DNA from 4 places in the Streptomyces sp. ITFR-6 genome. Region 3 is predicted to be linked to each of the others. Evidence: riboswitches for the same ligand, from Rfam matches in the RefSeq annotation. Region 3 holds a riboswitch; each other region holds the start of a gene.
What was found. Region 3 has a riboswitch for thiamine pyrophosphate ahead of thiO (glycine oxidase ThiO). Riboswitches for the same ligand answer to the same signal wherever they lie in the genome.

Region 1 (5,788 bases), 5.8 Mb from region 3:
GAGGCCGCGACCCTGCACGCGCTGGCCGCCACCCGGCTCGCGGAGAACCTGCCGCGCATCGACAGCCTCACCCTCTCGCCCGACGTCCTCACCGGCCTGCTCACCAAGCTCGGCCGGCCCGCTCCGGAGAGCCGGGCATGAGCCTGGCGCCGAGAGCGGTGCTGGTCCATCGCACCACCGAGTACGAGGAGTTGCTCGCCCGGCACGGCACGCACGGTCAGGCGGCGTTCTTCCTGTCGAGCCGGGGCCGGTCCATCGAGGAGGTCGCCCGGCGGCACGAGCGGACCCGGCAGGCGCTCAGCGATGTGGCGGCGGCCGTTCCGTTGCAGTGGCGGCAGTCCCGGGTGGAGCGCCAGGATCTGGACCGGTTCCTGTTCGCGCCCGAGGACGTGGTGGTCGTGGTCGGCCAGGACGGTCTGGTCGCCAACGCCGCCAAGTACCTCTCCGGACAGCCGGTCGTGGGCATCGACACCGATCCCGGACGCAATCCGGGGGTCCTGGTCCGCCACCGGCCCGCCGACGCGGCGGCGCTGCTGCGGGCGGCCGTGGCGCCGGGCGGCACGGCGGACGAGCTGACGATGGTCGAGGCGGTGGCCGACGACACCCAGCGGCTGGTGGCGCTCAACGAGATCTATCTCGGCCCGCCGGGGCACCAGACTGCCCGCTACCGGCTCGGCCCGGACACGGCGGACTCCCCCGCGGAACCGCAGGCGTCCTCCGGTGTCCTGGTCGGCACCGGCACCGGCGCCACCGGCTGGCTGCGCTCGCTGTGGCAGGAGCGCCGCAGCCCGCTCGCGCTGCCGGCGCCCACCGACCCCCGGCTGCTCTGGTTCGTCCGGGAGGCCTGGCCGTCACCCGTCACCGGCACCTCGCTGGTCTCGGGCGAGCTGGGGCACGGGCAGGGGCTGCGGCTGACCGTGGAGTCCGACCGGGTGGTGGTCTTCGGTGACGGCATGGAGTCGGACGCGCTGGAGCTGGCGTGGGGGCAGACGGTGCGGCTCGGCATCGCGCCCACGTCATTGCGGCTGGCCGGATGACCGAGGGCGCCCGCGCCGCCCGCCCTTAGGCTCGATGCCTTGTGGCGGTCACCGGCCGCCGATGAGTCGGAGGAGCAGACATGGACGGCGAAACGGCGCGGATCCCGGACCGCAACTCCCGGCCGCCGCAGGCCCAGGCCGCGCTGGGGGTGGGCGTGATCGTGCGGGACGACCGGGGGCGCGTCCTGCTCGGCCGGCACCACAGCGGCAGCTGGGAGCTGCCCGGCGGGAAGGTCGATCCGACGGGCGAGTCCATCGCGGCGGCCGCGGTGCGGGAGCTGCGCGAGGAGACCGGGCTTGAGGTCGCCGAGCACGGCATGAGCGTCTTCGCGATGCTGCACGACGTGGCCGGCGGCATCAACCGGGTGACGATGGCCGCCCTGGTCACCGTGGAGTCGGGCAGCCCGCAGGTGACCGAACCCCATCTGATCAGTGCCTGGCGGTGGACCCGGCCCGAGGAACTGCCGACGCCGCTGTTCGACCCCTCGGCGCAGATCCTCGCGGCCTGGCGCCCCGATCTCGGCATCGAGCACCCGCCCGCCCACCGGCTGGCCGTACTGCCCGAGGGTTCACAGGTGAACCCCTAATTCATTATTCATTTGCCTAGGGGTCGTAGGCACAGTTAGCGTCGATGTCATGAAAGCCGTGACCGAGCAGGACATCCGCACATCGTTCGTCAACTGCTCCAAGGGGGAGGCCAAGCGTCTGCCGCTCCCGCGCGATTTCGAGGAGCTGCCGTGGGAGGATCTGGACTTCCTCGGCTGGCGTGACCTGTCCGCTCCCGGGCGCAGCTACATCGTCACCGAGTACGACGGCCGGACGGCGGGCATCACGCTCCGCTTCCCCTCCCAGCAGCGCGGCTTCCTGCACCGGAGCATGTGCTCGCTCTGTCTGACCACACACCCCGGCAGCGGGGTCTCCCTGATGACCGCCCGCAAGACCGGGCAGTCCGGGCGCGAGGGCAATTCGGTCGGCCTGTACATGTGCACCGACCTGGCCTGTTCGCTCTACGTCCGGGGGAAGAAGGCCGTCCCCTCCGGCGCCCGGTTCAAGGAGTCGCTGACGGTGGAGGAACAGATCGCCCGCACCTCGGCCAACCTCACCGCGTTCGTGGCCAAGCTCTTCAGCTGAACCGGGGACCGGCCGGGCCCTGTCGGCCTGCCGGAACTCCGGCGTGATCGGGTGCGCACCGCCTCCCGTCGCGCTCCGCGCACACGCACCCGGCTATCCTGGCCGCCACACCGGACACGGGGTGCCCCGCACAGGGGCTGAGAACACACCCGTCGAACCTGAACCAGTTAGCACTGGCGGAGGGATGTCTTCATGTCATTGCCGTATGCCCAGGACGAGCGCGCGGCCACGGACCCGCGGCCCGCGTTCGACGGGCGGATGCCCACCGCCCCCGGCGATCTGCGCGTCGAGGCGCACGGGATAGCGCCCGTCCCCGAGGACCGCCGCTACGGCGGGCCCGGCCGGCTGTTCACCGTCTGGTTCGCCCCCAACCTGACCATGACCGGGGTCTTCACCGGCACCGTCGGGATCGCGCTGGGCCTGGACTTCGCCACGGCGCTCACCGCCGTCGTGCTCGGCACCCTCGTGGGCGCCGTGCCCACCGCGTATCTGGGCACCTGGGGCAGTCAGACAGGTGCCGGGCAACTCCCGCTCGCCCGGCTGGCGTTCGGCCGGGGTGTGGTGCTGCCGGGCACGCTCCAGTGGCTGTCGTCCATCGCCTGGGACGCGCTGATCGGGCTGTTCGGCGGGGAGGCGCTGGCCCAGTTGTGCGGCTGGCCCTTCTGGCTGGGAGTGCTGGTCATGATGGCGGCCCAGGGCGCGCTCGGCGTCCTGGGATACGAGGTGATCCACCGGCTCCAGACCGTGATGACCTTCGTCCTGGCCGCCGCCTTCGCGGTACTCGCCACGAAGCTCCTGGACGGGGTGCACCCCGCCGCGACCGGCAGCGCGCACGGCGCGGACCGGGCGGGCGCGTTCGTCCTGACGTGCACCATCGCCCTGAGCCTGGCACTGTCCTGGGCGCCGTACGCCAGCGACTTCAGCCGCTATCTGCCGCGCACCACGTCGCGGCCCCGGATGTTCTGGTGCACGCTGCTCGGCATCAGCGTCTCGTTCGTGGCGGTCCAGACGCTCGGCCTGTGGGGTGCGTCCGTCTTCACCGACCAGACCGCGCACGGCATCGACACCCTGCTGGGCGGGGGCGCGCTCGGAGCGTTCGGGCTGCTTGCCGTGGCGCTCGCCGCGCTGTGCAGCAACGCCATGAACGACTACAGCGGATCGCTGGCACTGCAGACCATGGGCGTCCGCCTGCCGCGCCCCGTCGCCGCCGCACTGGCCGCCGCCCTCGGCTTCCCGCTCGTCCTGTGGATGCACGCGGCAGACACCACGGCCCGCTTCCAGAACGTGCTGCTGCTCGTCGGCTACTGGATCCCCGGGTTCGTCGCGATCGTGGCCGTCGACTGGATCGTCCGGGCCAGGGCCCGCGGCGGCTCCCCCGTCGACCTGGCCGCCGAGAGCGCCCGCCCCCAGCCGTGGTGGCCGGCCCTCACCGCCTTCGCCGTCGCCTTCGCCGCGGCGGTGCCGTTCATGAGCACCGGCCTGTACGTGGGCCCGGTGGCGCGGGCGCTGCACGGGGCGGACCTCGCCTACGGGGTGGCGTTCCTCGCGGCCCTCGCCGTGTACGCCCCGCTGCGGCTGCGCCGCCGCGCCTGACGGCCTTGGCAGGGCGCGTCACGCCTTCGCGGTCTCCGTCTCGCCGTGCACGTAGCGGCCGCCGCGCAGCAGCGAGACGACCGCGGCCACCAGGCACGCCGCGATGGCGAAGTCGAAGGCCACGGAGAGGCCCTGCTCGAAGGGTCCGGAGATCAGCGTCGGGAAGAAGGCCCGCCCGGTGAGGTAGTCGGCGTGGCTGGTGGGCAGCTGTGCCAGGGCCTCCGGGCCGAGCAGGCTGCGTACCGGGTTGTATCCGAGGAGCGCCGCGAACAGCACGCCGACCGGTGGCAGGGCCGCGACGCGTGCCGCGTCGGCGGACGGCACGCTCTGCTCGGTGAGTCCGTGGGCCAGCGTGTCCGGAAGTGTACTCGCGAGCCCGGCGATCATCAGCGAGAAGAAGATGCCGATCGACAGCACCGTGGCGGAGTTCTGGAAGGTGGTGCTGATTCCCGCGCCCACCCCTCGCTGGTCCGGCGGCAGACTGTTTATGATCGCCGCCCGGTTGGGCGAGGCGAAGAGCCGCATGGCCAGACCGTTGACGAGCAGGATCAGGGCGAAGAGCCAGTAGTCGAAATCGACCGGCAGGGCCTTGAGCGCCACGAAGGTGGCGGCCGCCAGGAGCATGCCTCCGGTCGTGAACAGCCGGGCGCCGTAGCGGTCCGAGGCCCACCCGGAGAACGGACCGGCGATCAGGAAACCGATCGTCAGCGGCAGCATGTAGATACCGGCCCACAGCGGGGTCTGCTCGAAGCCGTAGCCGTGCCGGGGCAGCCAGATCCCCTGGAGCCAGATGATCAGGATGAACATCAGGCCGCCGCGCCCAAGGGACGCCAGGAGACTCGCCACGTTCCCCGCTGTGAAGGCGCGGATGCGTAACAGCGCCAGATGGAACATCGGCTGGGCGACCCGGGTCTCGATCAGACAGAAGAGCCCCAGCACGGCCAGCCCGCCGACGATAGCGGTGATCACCCCTCCGCCCACGCCCTGGAGCACCCGCATCCCGATCAGCCACAGCGCGCCGGCTGTGCCGTGCATCCAGGTCACCGAGAGCAGTACGGAGAAGAGCGTGAAGACCGCGAATGCCAGGTTGTACATCCGGACCCGGCCGTACATGTCACCCAGCCGGCCGAAGCTCACCACCAGGACCGCGGTGACGACCATGTAGCTCATGATCAGCCAGAGCAGCAGGCTCGTGTTGCCCGGCTGGAGGGGGTCCGCTCCGATGCCGCGGAAGATGTCCGGCAGCGCGATGAGGATGATCGACAGGTTGATCGTCGCGATCAGCACACCCAGCGTGGTGTTCGACAGCGCGATCCACTTATAGCCCGGACCCAGTGGGTCCTCGGCGCCGCCGAGGCGTACGGCTGTGCTCTGCATCGGACCATCCCGCCCGTCGGAGGTACCTCGGCCGCCTACGGGAGCCAAGCTATTCCCGGGCCCCGGCACAGCCAGTCCTGATACTCCGGTGAAGCACCCGCCGGATACCTCAAGGTACGAGCGGCCCGGGAGGCGTGTACTCCGCGGCCGGGGGATCGAGACCGCCGTGAGCGCCCACAACTCCGGCTGGTGGTGGGGTCCGGGCAACCCGGACGCCACCACCGTGGTGGCCATCACCCCTGGCCCCGAGCGCGGGCCCCCGCCGCCCCTGGGGAGAGATGTGGCCGGAGCTGCGCACCTACGTGTGAGAGTCCGCGACCCCCGGTGGCCTCGCGCCGCCCGAGGGCTGGTTGCGGTCCGCCGCCATCAGCACCATCAGGATCAGCCTGCGAACCGCGAGCATGGGCTTCCTCGGCATCGGAAACGGCCCCCGTGGGCTCGGGTCCGGGCGACGGCGGCCCCGACGCCGACGACGTCCGCCGTCTTGACGGCCCGCGCGCTCAGCCCCAGCCGCACATGCCGGCATCGCCTGCTCCGGGGGTCGGGGTCCAAACGACGTGTCACCAGGCAGCGGCGCCGCGAGGACCTGTTCCGCAGGCCCCTGCTCGATGAGGCGGCCGGCGTCCAGTACGGCGATCCGGGCGGCGGTC
Region 2 (5,788 bases), 4.4 Mb from region 3:
TCCGAGGTGGCCCCGAACTCGGTGAAGAGTTCAGGCACCTTCGCACTCTTGGTGACCGGGCTGACGAACATGTTGAGCGGCATATCCTCCTGGAACTTCTTCCCGATCATGAAGTCCAGCAGGGCCTTGCCGCCCTCCTCGTTCTTCGCGCCGTCGAGCAGACCGGCGAACTCGATCTGCCGGAAGCACGTCCCGGTGGCGACCCCGGTCGGGGCGGTCTTGGGCTTCGGGTCCGCGTACAGCACCTCGACGGGCGGGCTGGAGGCGTAACTGACCACGAGCGGCCGGTCGGCCTTGGCCTTCTTGCCTCCCGCGGAGCCGGAGAACTCCTCGTTGTAGGCCTGCTCCCAGCCGTCGACGACCTTGACGCCGTTGCTCTTCAGCTTCTTCCAGTAGTCCTGGTAGCCGTCCTCGCCGTAGGTGGCGATGCTGCCGAGGAGGAAGCCGAGGCCGGGCGAGGAGGTCGCGGCGTTCTCGGTGACGAGGAGGTTTCTGTACGCGGGCTTCGCCAGGTCCTCGAAGGTCTTCGGCGGCGCGAGCTTCTTGTCGGCGAAGTACTTCTTGTCGTAGTTCACGCAGATGTCGCCGGTGTCGACCGGAGTGACCCGGTGCTTCTCGGCGTCCAGCTGGACATCGGACGCGACCTGGCCGAGGCCCTTGGCGGCGTACGGCGTGAAGAGGCCGTTGTCGAGGGCGCGCGAGAGCAGGGTGTTGTCGACGCCGAAGAACACGTCACCGCGCGGTGATCCCTTGGTCAGGATCTCCTGGTTGAGGGCGGCGCCCGCGTCACCGCTCTTCAGCACCTTGACGGTGTAGCCGGTCTCCCGGGTGAACTCCTTCAGCACGCCCTTGGACGCGTTGAAGGAGTCGTGGCTGACGAGCGTGACGGTCTTGGAGCCGGTGCCCTTGGTACCGGACGAGCCGGACGAAGCGTCGTCCGAGCTGCCGCAGCCGACGAGCGCGGTCGCGCCGATCGCGGCGGCGACGGCCGCCACCGCGACCTTGTTGGTGGTGCTCATGTGATTCCTCCTGGAGATGACCAGGAAGAGACGCGGCCCTGCCCGCGCCGGTGGAGAACCGGAAGCGGGCAGGGCGCAACAGCTTGAGTAAGGTCCGAACTTCCTACCCGGAATGACCCGGGCGAGGTTCAGAGGGTCTGCGGCCAACCTGTCCTCGGTGCCGCACTCTCAGCGCTGTGGCGCTCCCCTGTCGGAATATGAAGTTGATTTCACGCCCAGGCTACACGGCCGGTTCCGGCCTCAGCGCTCGGACGCCGCGAGCTGCCCGCAGGCCCCGTCGATCTCCTGGCCCCGGGTGTCCCGCACGGTCACCGGCACCCCGTGGGCGGCGATGGCCTCGACGAACGCCTTCTCGTCCTCGGGCCGCGAGGCGGTCCACTTCGAGCCCGGTGTCGGGTTCAGCGGGATCAGGTTGACGTGTACCCGCTTGCCCTTGAGGAGCCGGCCGAGCCGGTCACCGCGCCAGGCCTGGTCGTTGATGTCACGGATCAGCGCGTACTCGATGGAGATGCGGCGGCCGGACTTCTCCGCGTACTCCCAGGCCGCGTCCAGCACCTCGCGCACCTTCCACCGGGTGTTCACGGGGACGAGGGTGTCGCGCAGCTCGTCGTCCGGGGCGTGCAGCGAGACGGCGAGACGGCACTTGAAGCCCTCGTCCGCGAAGCGCAGCATCGCCGGCACCAGGCCGACGGTGGAGACGGTTATGCCGCGCTGCGACAGCCCAAGCCCGTCGGGCTCCGGGTCGGTCAGCCGGCGGATGGCGCCGACCACGCGGTTGTAGTTGGCGAGCGGCTCGCCCATGCCCATGAAGACGATGTTGGAGAGCCGCGCCGGACCTCCGGGGACCTCGCCGTCGCGCAGCGCCCGCATGCCGTCCACGATCTGGTGGACGATCTCCGCGGTGGAGAGGTTGCGGTCGAGACCGGCCTGCCCGGTGGCGCAGAACGGGCAGTTCATCCCGCAGCCGGCCTGCGAGGAGATGCACATCGTGACGCGCTCGGGGTAGCGCATCAGGACGGACTCGACCAGCGTCCCGTCGTGCAGCTTCCACAGGGTCTTGCGGGTGGTGTCGTCGTCGCAGCTGATGTGGCGGACGACGGACATCAGCTCGGGGAACAGCACCTCCGCGAGCTTGTCCCGCGACCCGGCCGGAATGTTGGTCCACTCCGAGGGGTCGTGCGCGTACCGCGTGAAGTAGTGCTGCGAGAGCTGCTGGGCACGGAAGGGCTTCTCGCCGGTCGCGGCGACGGCTTCCTTGCGCTCGGCGGGCGTGAGGTCGGCGAGGTGCCGCGGCGGCTTCTTGGCTCCGCGGGGCGCGACGAAAGTGAGTTCTCCGGGCTTAGGCATGGTTCATCCAGTGTCGCAGACACGCGGCGATGCCCCGCCCTCCTCCGAAGAGGCCCTGGTCCGGGCCGGACGGGGTAACCGGAGTGACGGGACGGCCCGCCGACTCCGCAGGAGATATCAGCCGTGCTGGAGAGGCGCGAGCGGGCGATCGAGCTCCGCCAGCACATGCGCTCGGCCCTGCGGGAACGTGGCTGACGTCACCGGACACGGGTGAGGGCCCACCGTCCGAGAACGGTGGGCCCTCACCCGTGCTGACGCGTACGGACGCTCAGCCGGAGCCGACGAAGAGGACCATCAGCAGCCAGACCACCGGCGCGGTCGGCAGCAGGGAGTCCAGCCGGTCCATGATGCCGCCGTGCCCGGGGAGCAGCGTGCCCATGTCCTTGATTCCGAGGTCCCGCTTGATCATGGACTCGCCCAGGTCACCGAGGGTGGCACTGGCGGCGACCGCGAGGCCGAGCAGCAGGCCCTGCCACCAGGAGCCGTCGTCGATCAGGAACTGCATGCACAGCGCCCCGGCCACCATCGCGAAGCTCACCGCTCCGAAGAGGCCCTCGCGGGTCTTTCCGGGGCTGATCCGGGGCGCGAGCTTGTGCTTGCCGAACCGCCAGCCGACGGCGTACGCGCCGGTGTCACTGACCACGGTCAGCAGCAGGAACGTCAGCACCCGCATGGGCCCGTCGTCCGCCGTCAGGAGCATGGCGACGAAGGTGGCCAGGAACGGGACGTAGAACGCGGCGAAGACGCCGGCCGTGACGTCCTTGAGGTAGCCCTCCGGCGGTGCGGTCATCCGCCAGACGAGCACCGCGAGAGCGGTCAGCGCCATCGCGGCCCAGGCCCCCTCGGCGCCTCGCGCGTAACCGGCCACGACCATGGCGGCGCCACCGACCGCGAGGGGTACGAGCGGCGCCTTGATGCCCTTGCGCTCCTCCAGCCGGGAGGTGAGCTCCCAGAGGCCGACGACGACGGCGACCACGATCACACCGACGAAGACGGCCTTGACGATGAAGAGCGAGGCGACGACGACGGCGCCCAGCCCCACGCCGACCCCTATGGCGGATCCGAGATCACGGCCCGCACGTTTCTTCTGCGGGGGCGGCGGCGCGGTGGACATGGGCTCCTGCGGCTTCTCGTCGCGGAACAGGGGGCCGCCGCTCAGGCGTGCGGCCCCCTGGTCCCGGTCATCACGGCTCTCAGCGTCTCTACCTGCGTCGGGAACGTCCGGCACGATGGGCATGGGCCGAGTCTGCTGGGCGTTATGCACATCGTATGCAGGACCCGCCGGAACGGACCGCATCTCGGGAGCGGCCCCGTGGCCGGCGTCCTGCGGGACGCCCCAGGAAGAGTCGTTCATCAGACTTCGAGCAGCTCGGCTTCCTTGTGCTTCAGCAGCTCGTCCACCTGCGCGACGTACTTCGCGGTGGTGTCGTCGAGCTCCTTCTCGGCACGGCGGACCTCGTCCTCGCCGGACTCCTTGTCCTTGACCAGCTTGTCGAGGGTCTCCTTGGCCTTGCGGCGGACCGCGCGGATCGAGATCTTGGAGTCCTCGGCCTTGGTCTTCGCGACCTTGATGTAGTCGCGACGGCGCTCTTCGGTGAGGTCGGGGAAGTTCACCCGGATGATATTGCCGTCGTTGCTCGGGTTGACGCCGAGGTCGGAGTCGCGGATGGCCTGCTCGATGTTGCGCAGCGCCGTCTTGTCGAACGGCGTCACGACGGCCATCCGGGGCTCGGGCACCGAGAAAGAGGCCAGCTGGTTGATCGGGGTCAGCGCGCCGTAGTAGTCGGCGACGATCTTGTTGAACATCGCCGGGTGCGCACGGCCGGTACGGATCGCGGCGAAGTCCTCTTTCGCGACCACGACGGCCTTCTCCATCTTCTCCTCGGCCTCAAGGAGGGTTTCTTCGATCACCACGTGCTCCTGCGTGTCTTGAGTGGGCCCGGCGTGCTCGGGCCCGGCGGGTCCTGCGTCGCGTCCTCACCTGCACGGTGTCCGACCGGCAGGCCGTTGTCCATCCTTCGGGCCCCTGCTCGGGCCCCGGGAACCACCCGGGTCTCCCCGGTCCGGTCCCCCGGCTCTCAGGCCCGGGTGCTCCGGTCGCTCACGAGCGAGCCGATCTTCTCACCCTTGACGGCGCGGGCGATATTGCCCGCCGTCGTCAGCTCGAAGACGAGGATCGGCAGCTGGTTGTCACGGCAGAGCGTGATGGCGGTGGCGTCGGCGACCTTGAGATCGCGGGCGAGCACCTCGCTGTACTCCAGCGCGTCGAACTTCACCGCTCCGGGGTTGGTCTTCGGGTCGGAGTCGTAGACCCCGTCCACACCGTTCTTGCCCATCAGCAGCGCCTCGGCGTCGATCTCCAGGGCGCGCTGGGCCGCGGTGGTGTCGGTGGAGAAGTACGGCATGCCCATACCGGCGCCGAAGATGACGACGCGGCCCTTCTCCAGGTGCCGTACGGCGCGCAGCGGGATGTACGGCTCCGCGACCTGGCCCATGGTGATGGCGGTCTGGACGCGGGAGTCGATGCCCTCCTTCTCCAGGAAGTCCTGGAGCGCCAGGCAGTTCATGACCGTGCCGAGCATGCCCATGTAGTCGGACCGGGCCCGGTCCATACCGCGCTGCTGGAGCTCGGCGCCGCGGAAGAAGTTGCCGCCGCCGATGACGATCGCGATTTCCGCGCCGTCCCGGACGACCGCCGCGATCTCGCGTGCGATGGCGTGTACGACATCTGGGTCGACACCGAGACCCCCGCCACCGGCGAACGCCTCTCCGGACAGCTTCAGCATGAAGCGTCCGGGCACCTTGCCGTCGTCGCGCCTGTGGTCACCTTTTGCGGCGTCCGCGCCCTTGTTCATGGAGATTCTCCTCGTGCACATACGAAGAAGGCCATTGCCGGTGGGTCCGATGTCCCTCAGCGGCAATGGCCTCCTCGTCAGATCTGCGGTCGTACGGCGGTGTGCGGCCGTCGACTGCACCAGACCCTATCGGGGTCCACCGTTTTTCGCGGACGGACTCAGATGCCGACCTTGATGCGCGAGAAGCGCTTCAGGGTGACACCGGCCTCGTCCAGGACCTTCTGGACGGACTTCTTGTTGTCCAGCGCGTACGGCTGGCCGAGGAGGGTGGCCTCCTTGAAGAAGCCGTTGACGCGACCCTCGACGATCTTCGGGAGCGCGGCCTCGGGCTTGCCCTCGGCGCGCGTGGTCTCCTCGGCGACACGACGCTCGGTCTCGACGATCTCGGCCGGGACGTCCTCGCGGGAGAGGTACTTCGGCGCGAAGGCGGCGATGTGCTGGGCAAGGCCCTTCGCCAGCTCCGCGTCGGCCTTGTCGAGCTCGACCAGAACACCGATCTGCGGCGGCAGGTCGGGCATGGTGCGGTGCATGTACACGGAGACGTAGGCGCCGGTGAACTGCGCGAAG
Region 3 (5,788 bases):
CGGGCGTGCCCGGCAGGCTCGGGTCGGGGGTGAAGAGCCATTCCAGCATCTCCTCGTCGGAGTAGCCGTCGTCCCTCAGGAGCGTCAGGGTCCCCGAGAGGCCCTTGACCACCTTGTCGCCGTCGATGAAGGCGGCAGGCACCTGGAGTGCCCGGTTCTCACCACGTCGTACGGCGATGAGCTGGCCTTCCTTGACCAGCTGCCGTACGCGCGTCACCTGGATATCGAACATTTCGGCGATATCGGGCAGGTGGAGCCAGGCGGGGACGAGAGCATCGATCTTTGCGTCAATCTCGGTCACGGGACAAGCCTGCCATCCCGGACTGACAGCCGATACCCGGACTCCGCCCTTGGGGGCCCGGCGCACCCCGTCGGCGGCGCGCGGCTACTGGCGTACGGCCGATTTCAGCGGCACCGAGGCGTCACCGGCCCGCTCCGGATCGAGCGGTGTCCCCGCCTCGATGAGCTTGCGTCCCTGGATCAGGTCGCGCGGCCGGCCCACGGAGAGCACCGCGGCCAGCACGCCGTCCCGCAGCCAGCACACCGACCAGGCGGGACCGTCCGGATCGCCGCGCCACAGCAGGGTGTCCGCGCCCTCGTGGTGGCCCGCGTACTGCACGAACCTGCCGAACTGCTCGGACCAGAAGTAGGGCACGGGGTCGTAGGCGGGCGGCTCCGCCCCGTCCGGTGACGCCCCGATGATGTGGGCGGCGGCGGTCCGCGGGCCCTGGAGCGCGTTGTCCCAGTGGTGGACCAGCAGCCGCGCCCCGTAGCGCGCGGAGGGGAAGGAGGCGCAGTCGCCCACGGCGTACACGTCGGGCAGCGAGGTGCGCAGCGCCGCGTCGGCGGTCACGGAGCCGTCGGGCCCGAGCGCGACGCCGGAGCCGGCCAGCCAGCCGGTGGCGGGGTGCGCGCCGATCCCGACGACGACGGCGTCGGCCGGCAGGCTTCGGCCGTCCGCCAGGAGCACCCGGCCCGGCCCGACCCCGGCCACCCGCGCCCCGGTCAGCAGTGTGGCGCCGCTCTCCGCGTACCAGGCGGCCATCGGGGCGGCGACCTCGGCGGGCAGGGCGCCCGCGAGGGGCCGTTCCGCGGCCTCGACGACGGTGACCTCGCAGCCCGCGGAGCGGGCCGCGGTGGCGAACTCGGCGCCGATCCAGCCCGCACCGACGACCACGACGGTGTGCCCCGCGTCCAGTACGGGCCGCAGCCGCGCCGCGTCGTCCAGGGTGCGCAGCAGATGGACCCCCGGCACCCCCTCCGAGCCGGGCAGCACGACGGGTTCGGCTCCGGTGGCGATGACCAGGACGTCGTAGGGGACGGGCCCCTGCGAGGTGTCCAGTTCGTGGTCGGCGGCGCGCAGGCCTGTGACCTCGCGGCCCAGCCGCAACTCGATGGAGAGTGTCTCGAAGTCGATGTCGAAGGCGGATTCCTCGGCCTTGCCGAGCAGCACCGCCTTGGACAGCGGTGGACGGTCGTAGGGCTGATGGGGTTCGGCACCGATGAGGGTGAGGTCGCCGGTGAAGCCCTGCTCCCGCAGGGCCACCGCCGTCTGCACACCCGCCATGCCCGCACCGACGACGACCACCCGCCGCCCGGCCCGCTCCGACTGCCGCTCCGGCCGCTCTGCCCGCTGCTGCTCGTTCACCCGACCACCTTAATCAACTGACGGGCCGTCAGGAAAGGGGTTCCTCACGGTCCTCGTACCGCCGGCCTCCTGCTTTACCCGCCCAGGGGGGCTGGGTCTAGGGTGACTGACGTAAAAGACTCGCGGGAGCCCGGACGTACCGGGCTGAGAGGGAGGCTGGACGGCCTCCGACCGTACGAACCTGATCCGGGTCATGCCGGCGAAGGGAGGGGCTGGATGCCCACGCCTGTCCACCGCACGAGCGGGTACGAGGTCCTCGTCATCGGGGGCGGCGTCATCGGCCTGGTCACCGCCTGGCGGGCCGCACAACGCGGTCTGGCCGTCGCGGTCGTCGATCCCGATCCGGGTGGCGGGGCCACCCAGGTCGCGGCCGGAATGCTGGCCGCCGTCACCGAACTGCACTACGGCGAGGAAATGCTGCTGGGGCTCAACCTCGCCTCCGCCGCGCGCTATCCGGCGTTCGCGGCCGAGCTGGAGGCGGAGAGCGGTCAGGACATCGGCTTCCGCGCCTGCGGCACCCTGGCCGTCGCGCTGGACACCGACGACCGCGCCCATCTGCGGGAGCTGCACGAGCTGCAGCGCCGCTCCGGGCTGGAGTCGCAGTGGCTCACCGGCCGGGAGTGCCGGCGCCTGGAGCCGATGCTCGCGCCGGGCGTACGCGGCGGACTGCGGGTCGACGGCGACCACCAGGTCGACCCGCGCCGGCTGTCGGCCGCGCTGCTGACGGTGGGCGAGCGGGCCGGGGTCGTCTTCCACCGGCAGCGGGCCGAGCGGCTCTCCGTGGTGCGCGACCGGGCCACCGGGGTGGTACTGGCCGACGGTTCGGAGCTGTCGGCCGATCAGGTCGTGCTCGCCGCCGGCAGCCTCAGCGGCCGGCTCGCGGGGGTGCCTGAGCACGTCCGGCCGCCCGTCCGCCCGGTCAAGGGCCAGGTGCTGCGGCTGACCGTACCCACCGCGTACGCCCCCTTCCTCAGCCGCACCGTCCGAGCCGTGGTCCGGGGCAGCCACCTCTACCTCGTGCCGCGCGAGAACGGCGAACTGGTGGTCGGCGCCACCAGCGAGGAGATGGGCTGGGACACCACCGTCACGGCGGGCGGGGTCTACGAGCTGCTGCGCGACGCCCACGAGCTGGTGCCCGGCATCACCGAGCTGCCGCTCACCGAGACCCGGGCCGGTCTGCGCCCCGCCTCCCCCGACAACGCCCCGCTGCTCGGCCGCACCGCGCTGCCCGGCCTCCACCTCGCCACCGGCCACCACCGCAACGGGGTGCTCCTCACCCCGGTGACCGGGGACGCCATGGCGCGGCTGCTGGCCGAGGGCGAGCTGCCCGAGGTGGCCCGCCCCTTCTCCCCCGGCCGCTTCCCGGCCGCCGCCCCCGTACGACAGGAGCAGCCCGCATGACCGCGCCCACTTCCCTGGCCGTCTCCGTGAACGGCGAGACCGTCGCCGTCGCCGAGGGGACCACCCTGGACGCCCTCGTCGCGACCCTGACCGAGGCGCCCTCCGGGGTCGCGGCGGCGCTGAACGAGACCGTCGTGCCGCGCGGTCGGTGGTCCGCCGCGACGCTCGCGGACGGCGACCGGGTCGAGGTCCTCACCGCGGTCCAGGGAGGCTGACCGTGTCCGACGACCTCTTCACCCTCGGGGACACCGTCTTCGGCTCCCGGCTGATCATGGGGACGGGCGGGGCGCCCAGCCTCGATGTGCTGGAGCGCGCGCTGACCTCGTCCGGCACCGAGCTGACCACGGTCGCGATGCGCCGCCTCGACCCGACCGTGCAGGGTTCCGTGCTCTCCGTACTGAAGAAGCTCGATATCCGGGTGCTGCCGAACACGGCGGGCTGCTTCACCGCGGGCGAGGCCGTGCTCACCGCCCGGCTGGCCCGCGAGGCGCTCGGCACCGACTGGGTCAAGCTGGAGGTGGTGGCCGACGAGCGCACCCTGCTGCCCGACCCGGTCGAGCTGCTGGACGCCGCCGAGATCCTGGTGGACGACGGATTCACCGTGCTGCCGTACACCAATGACGACCCGGTGCTGGCCCGGAAGCTGGAGGACGTGGGGTGCGCGGCGGTCATGCCGCTCGGCTCCCCCATCGGTTCGGGCCTGGGCATCCGCAATCCGCACAACTTCCAGCTGATCACCGAGCGGGCCGGGGTCCCGGTGATCCTGGACGCGGGCGCCGGTACGGCTTCGGACGCGGCGTTCGCCATGGAGCTGGGGTGCGCGGCTGTGATGCTCGCCTCGGCGGTGACCCGGGCCCAGGAGCCCGAGCTGATGGCCGCCGCGATGCGGCACGCGGTGGAGGGCGGGCGCCTCGCGTACCGGGCGGGCCGGATCCCGCGCCGCCACTTCGCAGAGGCGTCGTCGCCGGTGGCGGGGCGTGCGGTGCTGGATCCGGAGCGCCCGGCGTTCTGACACCGGATCCCGCGGCACCGGATCGCGTGTCCCTGTCACGGCTCGGCTGCAGTACGGCTCCGGGATCGCCCCGGGCAGTCGGCGGTGTCCGTGGCGGCTCGTAGACTCGCTGCGTGGATACGACCCTCCAGGACCCTCTCGTCGGGCAGCTGCTCGACGGCCGCTACCGCGTCGATGCCCGCATCGCCGTGGGCGGCATGGCCACGGTCTACCGGGCCATGGACACCCGCCTCGACCGGGTGCTCGCCCTCAAGGTGATGCACCCGGCGCTCGCGACCGACGCCTCGTTCGTCGAGCGCTTCATCCGCGAGGCCAAGTCGGTGGCGGGGCTCGCCCACCCCAATGTGGTCGGGGTCTTCGACCAGGGGGCCCAGGGGCAGTACGTCTACCTGGCCATGGAGTACGTCGCGGGCTGCACGCTGCGCGATGTGCTGCGCGAGCGTGGCGCACTGCAGCCTCGGGCCGCGCTGGACATCCTGGAGCCGGTGCTCGCCGCGCTCGGCGCCGCGCACCGGGCCGGCTTCGTACACCGGGACATGAAGCCGGAGAACGTGCTCATAGGCGACGACGGCCGGGTCAAGGTCGCGGACTTCGGCCTGGTACGGGCCGTGGGCACGGTGACCAACACCACCGGGTCGATCCTCGGCACCGTCTCCTATCTCGCCCCCGAGCAGATCGAGCACGGCACTGCGGACACCCGCGCCGATGTGTACGCGTGCGGTGTGGTGCTGTACGAGATGCTCACCGGCACCAAGCCGCACACCGGGGAGTCCCCGGCCCAGGTCATCTACCAGCATCTCAACGAAAACGCCCCGGCCCCCTCCGCCCTCGTCCCCGGGCTCGCGCCCGAGCTGGACAGGCTGGTCGCGAGCGCCACCGCGCGTGACCCCGAGGTGCGGCCGTTCGACGCGGTGGCGCTGCTCGCCGAATCCCGCGAGGCCCGCGCCGGCCTCACCGAAGCCCAGCTGGACGCCGTACCGCCGCAGGCCCTGGCGGAGGTGCGCGACGCCGCAGAGGACCGCACGAGCGTGATCCCGAGGGTGCTGCCGCCCGGTCAGGGCACCGCCCACCACACCAGCCGGCTGGAGACGCCCCCGCCGCTGCCGCCGGAGCGGCCCGCCCGCCGGGCCGGGTTCCTCGGCGGCCCCCGGCGCGGCCTGATCGCCTCGGTCGTCGCGGTGCTGCTGGTCCTGGGGATCGGCGGCGGTGTCTGGTACATCAACTCCGGACAGTTCACCCACGTACCCCGGGTGCTCGGCCAGAGCGAGAAGGCGGCCAAGGAGCGGCTGTCGGACGCCGGCCTGGAGCTGAAGGGCGTGGAGCGCGCCTACAGCGACACCGTCGAGCGCGGCAAGGTGATCGACAGCGACCCGAAGTCGGCCGCCCGGATCCGGGGCAACGGCTCGGTGAAGCTCGTCGTCTCGCGCGGGCCCGAGATCGTGAAGGTGCCCGATGTCGAGGGCGTCACGCTGGCCGAGGCCAAGCGCCGGCTGACGAAGGCGGGCCTGGTGCCCGGCATGACCAGCAAGGAGTTCAGCGAGGACGCGGCGGCCGGTGAGGTGGTGCGCACGGACCCGGAGGCCGGTGCCGAGCGCCACCCGGACACCGCGGTCGCGCTCGTCGTCTCCAAGGGCAGCCCGGTCGACGTCCCCGACGTCACCGGCCTCTCCGTCGAGGACGCCACCGACGCGCTGGACGAGGAGGGGCTGAAGGCCAAGGTGCTGCCG
Region 4 (5,788 bases), 2.4 Mb from region 3:
ACCTCGCTGGCCGCTGAGGATCCCGGCGAGGAACTGCCCGAGGACGTGGCGCGGGCCAGAGAGGCCTGGCGGCACGCACTGCTGGAACGGGGCATCCTGCCGTTCCTGCGGGACGCGCTGGCCGACCCGGGCGCCGCTCCCGCGGCCCGTACCCCGTATCCCTCGGCCAACCGCATCCCGAAGATCGGCTACAGCAGGCCGGACTTCTCCAGCCCGGACGACGGCCCGGCGGCCGCGCCCCGGCCGACCTTCACCAGCCCGGACTTCACCAGCCCCGACTTCGGCGGACCGGAACACGAGATGGACTGACCGGGGCCAGGGGAAAGGGGAGCGCGGGCCCGTCGTACCGGCCGGCGCGAGCCCGCCGGCACGACGCGCCCCGCCTCAGTCCGCGATCGGCAGGTAGACCCGGTTGCCCGCGGCCGCGAACTCCTTGGACTTCTCCGCCATGCCCGCCTCGATCTCCGCCTGCGAACCGCCGTGCTCACGCCGGATGTCGTGCGAGATCTTCATCGAGCAGAACTTCGGCCCGCACATCGAGCAGAAGTGCGCCGTCTTCGCCGGCTCGGCCGGCAGCGTCTCGTCATGGAACTCCCGCGCCGTGTCCGGGTCGAGCGCCAGATTGAACTGGTCCTCCCACCGGAACTCGAAGCGGGCGTCCGACAGCGCGTCGTCCCACTCCTGCGCCCCCGGGTGCCCCTTGGCGAGGTCCGCGGCATGGGCCGCGATCCGGTACGTGATCACGCCGGTCTTCACGTCGTCCCGGTTGGGCAGGCCGAGGTGCTCCTTGGGCGTGACGTAGCAGAGCATCGCCGTCCCCCACCAGGCGATCATCGCGGCGCCGATGCCCGAGGTGATGTGGTCGTACGCCGGAGCGACATCCGTGGTCAGCGGGCCGAGGGTATAGAACGGCGCCTCCTCGCAGATCTCCTGCTGGAGGTCGATGTTCTCCTTGATCTTGTGCATCGGGACGTGCCCCGGACCCTCGATCATCGTCTGGACGCCGAACCGCTTGGCTACGGTGTTCAGTTCGCCGAGCGTGCGCAGCTCGGCGAACTGCGCCTCGTCGTTGGCGTCCGCGATCGATCCGGGGCGCAGCCCGTCGCCCAGCGAGTACGTCACGTCGTACGAGGCGAGAATCGCGCAGAGCTCCTCGAAGTGCTCGTACAGGAACGACTCCTTGTGGTGCGCGAGGCACCACGCGGCCATGATCGAGCCGCCCCGGGAGACGATGCCGGTCTTGCGACGGGCCGTCAGCGGCACATACGGGAGGCGCACGCCCGCGTGGACCGTCATGTAGTCGACGCCCTGCTCGGCCTGCTCGATGACGGTGTCCTTGTAGATCTCCCAGGTCAGCTCCTCCGCCCTGCCGTCGACCTTTTCGAGTGCCTGGTAGAGGGGCACGGTGCCGATCGGTACCGGGGAGTTGCGAAGTACCCACTCACGGGTGGTGTGGATGTTGCGGCCGGTGGAAAGGTCCATGACCGTGTCCGCGCCCCACTTGGTCGCCCAGGTCATCTTGTCCACCTCCTCCTCGATGGAGGACGTCACCGCGGAGTTGCCGATATTGGCGTTCACCTTCACCAGGAACCGCTTACCGATGATCATCGGCTCGATCTCCGGGTGGTTGACGTTGACCGGCAGCACGGCCCGGCCCGCGGCGATCTCTCCGCGCACCACCTCGGGCGTGACGTTCTCCCGGATCGCCACGTACTCCATCTCCGGGGTGATCTCGCCGCGCCGGGCGTACCCGAGCTGGGTCACCGGGCTCCCGTCCCGGCTGCGCCTCGGCTGGCGCGGGCGGCCGGGGAAGACCGCGTCCAGATTGCGCAGCCCTCCGCGCGGCGAGGTGTGCTTGATCCCGTCGTCCTCGGGGCGGGCGGCCCGGCCCGCGTACTCCTCGGTGTCGCCGCGGGCGATGATCCAGTTCTCCCGCAGCGGCGTGAGTCCGCGGCGGACATCGGTGTCGATGGCGGGATCGGTGTACGGCCCCGACGTGTCGTACAGCGTCACGTCCTTGCCGTTGGTGAGGTGCACCTGACGGACCGGCACCCGGAGGTCCGGGCGCGAGCCCTGGACGTACCCCTTGTGCCAGCCGATGGACTTCCTGGCCTTGTCGCTCGGACCGGCCCCGTCGCTCCGACCGCCCTCGTCGTTCTGACTGGAGGCAGGCATGCGTGCATCCGCTGTGGTCATGAGACCTACTCCCTACGCCGGCATTACCCGGTAACAGGTTCGGCGGTCGGCGCAGCTTGTCCCGTACGGATGTACGGAGATCAGCGCCCTCTCAGCCCGGTGCTCCGAGCTCCCGCGTGTGCAAAGGTGCCACCACGCTAACGCCCTCACGGGTGTGCTGAACAGTGGGCCCCGCTCCTCTTGCGATGATCGGCCGGTGACGTCTCCCCATATCGTTCCCGAGCAGCCGTCCCCTCAGCACACCCACACTCACGCGCACGGCCCTGCCGCACCCGTGTCCAAGCACCTGCGCAAGGTGATCGCCGCCGTACTGATCCCGTTCGCGGCCGCGGTCGCCGTCGGGCTCGTGGTGCTCTGGCCCGGTGGTGCGCCGGCGCACGAACGAACCGGTGTCGGTTTCGACCGGCAGACCCAGCAGGCGAAGGTGGTGAACGTCGACAAGGTCGACTGCAAGGACGTGAACGCGGCCCAGCTGCCGGTCGAGGGCGAGACCCCGTCGACCAAGGACCCGACGACCGGTGGCGGCGGGGCCGCACCCTGTGAGAAGGCCACGGTCGAGGTCACGAGCGGCAAGGACAAGGGGCGCACCTTCATCGAGGTGGTGCAGCCCGGCGCACCGCGACAGCTGCGGGAGGGGCAGGAAGTGGTGGTCGCGTACGCCCCCGACGCGCCCCATGACCTCCAGTACTCCGTGACGGACGTCAACCGGAAGTTCCCCATGGCGCTGCTGGCCGGGATCTTCGCCGTGGCGGTGGTCGTCGTGGGGAGACTGCGCGGGGTCATGGCACTGGTGGCGCTCGCCCTGTCGTTCGCCGTGCTGACCCTGTTCATCCTTCCGGCCATCCTGCAGGGCTCGAATCCGCTGCTCGTGGCGGTGGTCGGGGCCAGCGCCATCATGCTGATCGCCCTCTACATCTGCCACGGGCTGACCGCCCGCACCTCCGTCGCCGTCGTCGGCACCCTGATCTCGCTGCTGCTGATCGGGCTGCTCGGCTCGCTCTTCATCGGCTGGGCGAGCCTGAGCGGGAACACCGACGACAGCACCGGCCTCATCCACGGCCTGTATCCGCACATCGACATGAGCGGTCTGCTTCTGGCCGGCGTCATCATCGGCTCCCTGGGGGTGCTCGACGATGTGACGGTCACCCAGACATCGGCCGTCTGGGAACTGCACCAGGCGGACCCGACGATGAGTGCGAAGCAGCTTTACCGGGCAGGTATCAGAATCGGAAGGGATCACATCGCCTCGGTGGTCAACACCCTGGTGCTCGCCTATGCGGGCGCGGCGCTGCCGTTGCTGCTGCTGTTCTCGATCGCCCAGAGCGGCGTGGGCACGGTGGCCAACAGCGAGCTGGTGGCGGAGGAGATCGTGCGGACGCTGGTCGGCTCGATCGGGCTGGTCGCCTCGGTGCCGGTGACCACCGCGCTCGCGGCACTGGTCGTCGCCGCGGACCGTACGGGGGTCGGCGCGGAAGCCGGGGCTTCGGCACCCGTACGGAGTGGCAGAGGACGACGGCGACGGGCGAAGGCCTGAACGGTCACACACGGAGAGTGATTCACCCGTTAGGCAGGTGTGATGTTCGACCGGCACCCGGGCCCCGATAAGGCGGCTCCCGTCAGCCCGCGTTCTGTTCCTCGGCCAGAATTCGCCCCAATGCCTCTTCCAGATTGCCCTCGAAGTCACCCAGCGTGCACTCCTGGCCGAGCGGGACGAGCTTGTCCGTCCGGTCGAGAAACGCCACAAGGGGTGCCGTACCCGCCCTGAAGAGAGCGCGGTCCGCCCCCACCTGGAGCCGGATGTGGACGTCGCACAGTCCTTCGGGCTCGGTCGGCCCGATGTGTACGTCCCCGTCGCCACTGGGGCTGTTGAGGCCGTCGAGCAGCAGCTCGCGGCCAAAAGCCCAGGTGACCGGGGCATCGCCGGGGAGATGGAAGGTCATCCGGATCGCGTACGGATCGCACACTTCGTACCGGAGCTCCACCGGGATACGGAATGAGAGCTCCTCGGAGACGAGGAAGCTCATCATGACCTCAGCTTGAACCGACTCGCGCATCGTTCAACCCCGCAGTAGATGAATCTGGCCAGGAATGATCCCCCATGGCCCTATTGACGCCATCGTGGTGCACGCGATAGCAGATCACAAGGAGTGATTTTTCAGATACTGATAGAGAACACGAACGAACGCAAGAGGCTGGCCACTTCGCCACGTAGTCGTTCGACCGCGGGGAGCAACCGTTCTTCCTGGTCGAGAGGTACCGAAATGGCCATCGCCGCAGCCGTGAAACCGGCCGCGATCGGGATGGCCGCGCAGACCGTCCCGAGGGCGTATTCCTGCCGCTCGATGACGGGTTCCGTTCGCTCCAGGGATCGCAGCCGTTCAAGAAGTGCCGCGCGGTCGCGTACGGAGTACCGGGTCAGCGGACGCACCGGATGCCGGTCCAAGTGGTCCTCGCGGGCCTTCTCGTCGAGCTGGCTCAGCAGGCACTGGCCGATCGCGTGGGCGTGCCCGGTCTCCTGGAACGCGGCCCATTCGTCCACCGCGGGCGTGGCCGGGGTATCGGCGACGGCGACGAGCTCGATCTCGCCGTCGCGGTAGACGGCGCAGTACACCGGGGCCCCGATGATGTCCCGCCAGCGGTCCAGGGACTGGGTCATCCGGCTGCGCCGGTTCTGCAGAGCGCCGTCGCCCACCAGCCGCTCGGCGGCCGCGCCGAAGAGGAAGACGCCGTTCTCCCGGCGCAGATATCCCTCGTGGGTGAGGGTGCGCAGCAGGTGGTAGGCGGTGGGCAGCGGGAGTCCCGCCTCACGCGCGAGCTGTTTGGCCGGCGCCCCGTCACGATGGGCGCCCACGGCCTCCAGCAGTCTCAGCGCCCGCTGCACCGATCCGATCAACGTCGGCACAGCGGTACTCGATGCCGTGGTCAACGGTCACCCCCAGGCATGGTGACGGGCGGTCAGCCCGCCTGTGGAGGCCGCCCCCACAGGTCTGCCGCAGGTTCGAGTCCGGAGGCCGGATGCCTGTCCACCACTTGTCAGGTGGTGACTGACAGTGCTCTCCCAGGCGGCGGCAGCGAATTTCCACTGTATCCGCAGCGTCCGGAAGGGTTGCGGTTTCGTCTTCCGCTTAGCTCACCTGGGCTAACCGTGCGACCGGTGGTGCGGCCACCGGTCGTCCGCCGGTCGCCTACCAGTCGCCGCGCGAGGACGAGGACGACATGAACTTCCGCACGAGGAAGACGATCCCGCCGACCAGCACCACGAAGATCAGGATCTTGAAGAGCAGCCAGACGACGAAGCCGACCACGCTGGCGATCAGACCACCGAACACGACGATCGCGATGACGGGCACCGCGATCCACTTCACCCACCAGGGCATTCCCGCGAATATCTCCCGCACGGCCATCTGTCCTACCTCGTCTCTGTGAGTTCCTGCTCCGATGCTAGAGGCGCGGGGGTGGTCGGCGGGGGCCTCGCATCCCTTGAACTCCCCTGATCGAACCCTTAGGGACCCCCGAGAGACCACTCCGTCTCCCGGACCCCTCAGCCCTCGGGCGGCGAGAAGACCACCATCACCCGCAGGTCCTCGGTGAT

Region 1: another riboswitch for thiamine pyrophosphate. It lies ahead of RLT59_RS02935 (purine-cytosine permease family protein); the one in region 3 lies ahead of thiO (glycine oxidase ThiO).
Region 2: another riboswitch for thiamine pyrophosphate. It lies ahead of RLT59_RS09140 (thiamine ABC transporter substrate-binding protein); the one in region 3 lies ahead of thiO (glycine oxidase ThiO).
Region 4: another riboswitch for thiamine pyrophosphate. It lies ahead of thiC (phosphomethylpyrimidine synthase ThiC); the one in region 3 lies ahead of thiO (glycine oxidase ThiO).

Annotation. Positions count from the first base shown of each region.
Region 1 is NZ_CP134612.1:679,919-685,706, forward strand. It holds gene RLT59_RS02915 (SPFH domain-containing protein) at 1-141, shown strand, start outside; gene RLT59_RS02920 (hypothetical protein) at 138-1,037, shown strand; gene RLT59_RS02925 (nucleotide triphosphate diphosphatase NUDT15) at 1,118-1,624, shown strand; gene RLT59_RS02930 (FBP domain-containing protein) at 1,674-2,168, shown strand; TPP riboswitch at 2,276-2,370, shown strand; gene RLT59_RS02935 (purine-cytosine permease family protein) at 2,361-3,761, shown strand; gene RLT59_RS02940 (MFS transporter) at 3,780-5,138, opposite strand; gene RLT59_RS39280 (50S ribosomal protein L28) at 5,520-5,735, opposite strand.
Region 2 is NZ_CP134612.1:2,073,075-2,078,862, forward strand. It holds gene RLT59_RS09140 (thiamine ABC transporter substrate-binding protein) at 1-1,019, opposite strand, end outside; TPP riboswitch at 1,102-1,218, opposite strand; gene rlmN (dual-specificity RNA methyltransferase RlmN) at 1,260-2,366, opposite strand; gene RLT59_RS09150 (phosphatidate cytidylyltransferase) at 2,635-3,720, opposite strand; gene frr (ribosome recycling factor) at 3,720-4,277, opposite strand; gene pyrH (UMP kinase) at 4,445-5,221, opposite strand; gene tsf (translation elongation factor Ts) at 5,380-5,788, opposite strand, start outside.
Region 3 is NZ_CP134612.1:6,432,877-6,438,664, reverse strand. It holds gene RLT59_RS29290 (Rv2175c family DNA-binding protein) at 1-301, opposite strand, end outside; gene RLT59_RS29285 (NAD(P)/FAD-dependent oxidoreductase) at 386-1,648, opposite strand; TPP riboswitch at 1,761-1,873, shown strand; gene thiO (glycine oxidase ThiO) at 1,865-3,049, shown strand; gene thiS (sulfur carrier protein ThiS) at 3,046-3,264, shown strand; gene RLT59_RS29270 (thiazole synthase) at 3,267-4,061, shown strand; gene pknB (Stk1 family PASTA domain-containing Ser/Thr kinase) at 4,175-5,788, shown strand, end outside.
Region 4 is NZ_CP134612.1:4,050,097-4,055,884, forward strand. It holds gene RLT59_RS18290 (hypothetical protein) at 1-309, shown strand, start outside; gene thiC (phosphomethylpyrimidine synthase ThiC) at 385-2,196, opposite strand; TPP riboswitch at 2,189-2,322, opposite strand; gene RLT59_RS18300 (YibE/F family protein) at 2,393-3,730, shown strand; gene RLT59_RS18305 (SsgA family sporulation/cell division regulator) at 3,813-4,250, opposite strand; gene RLT59_RS18310 (IclR family transcriptional regulator) at 4,352-5,122, opposite strand; gene RLT59_RS18315 (DUF5326 family protein) at 5,382-5,594, opposite strand; gene RLT59_RS18320 (cupin domain-containing protein) at 5,738-5,788, opposite strand, start outside.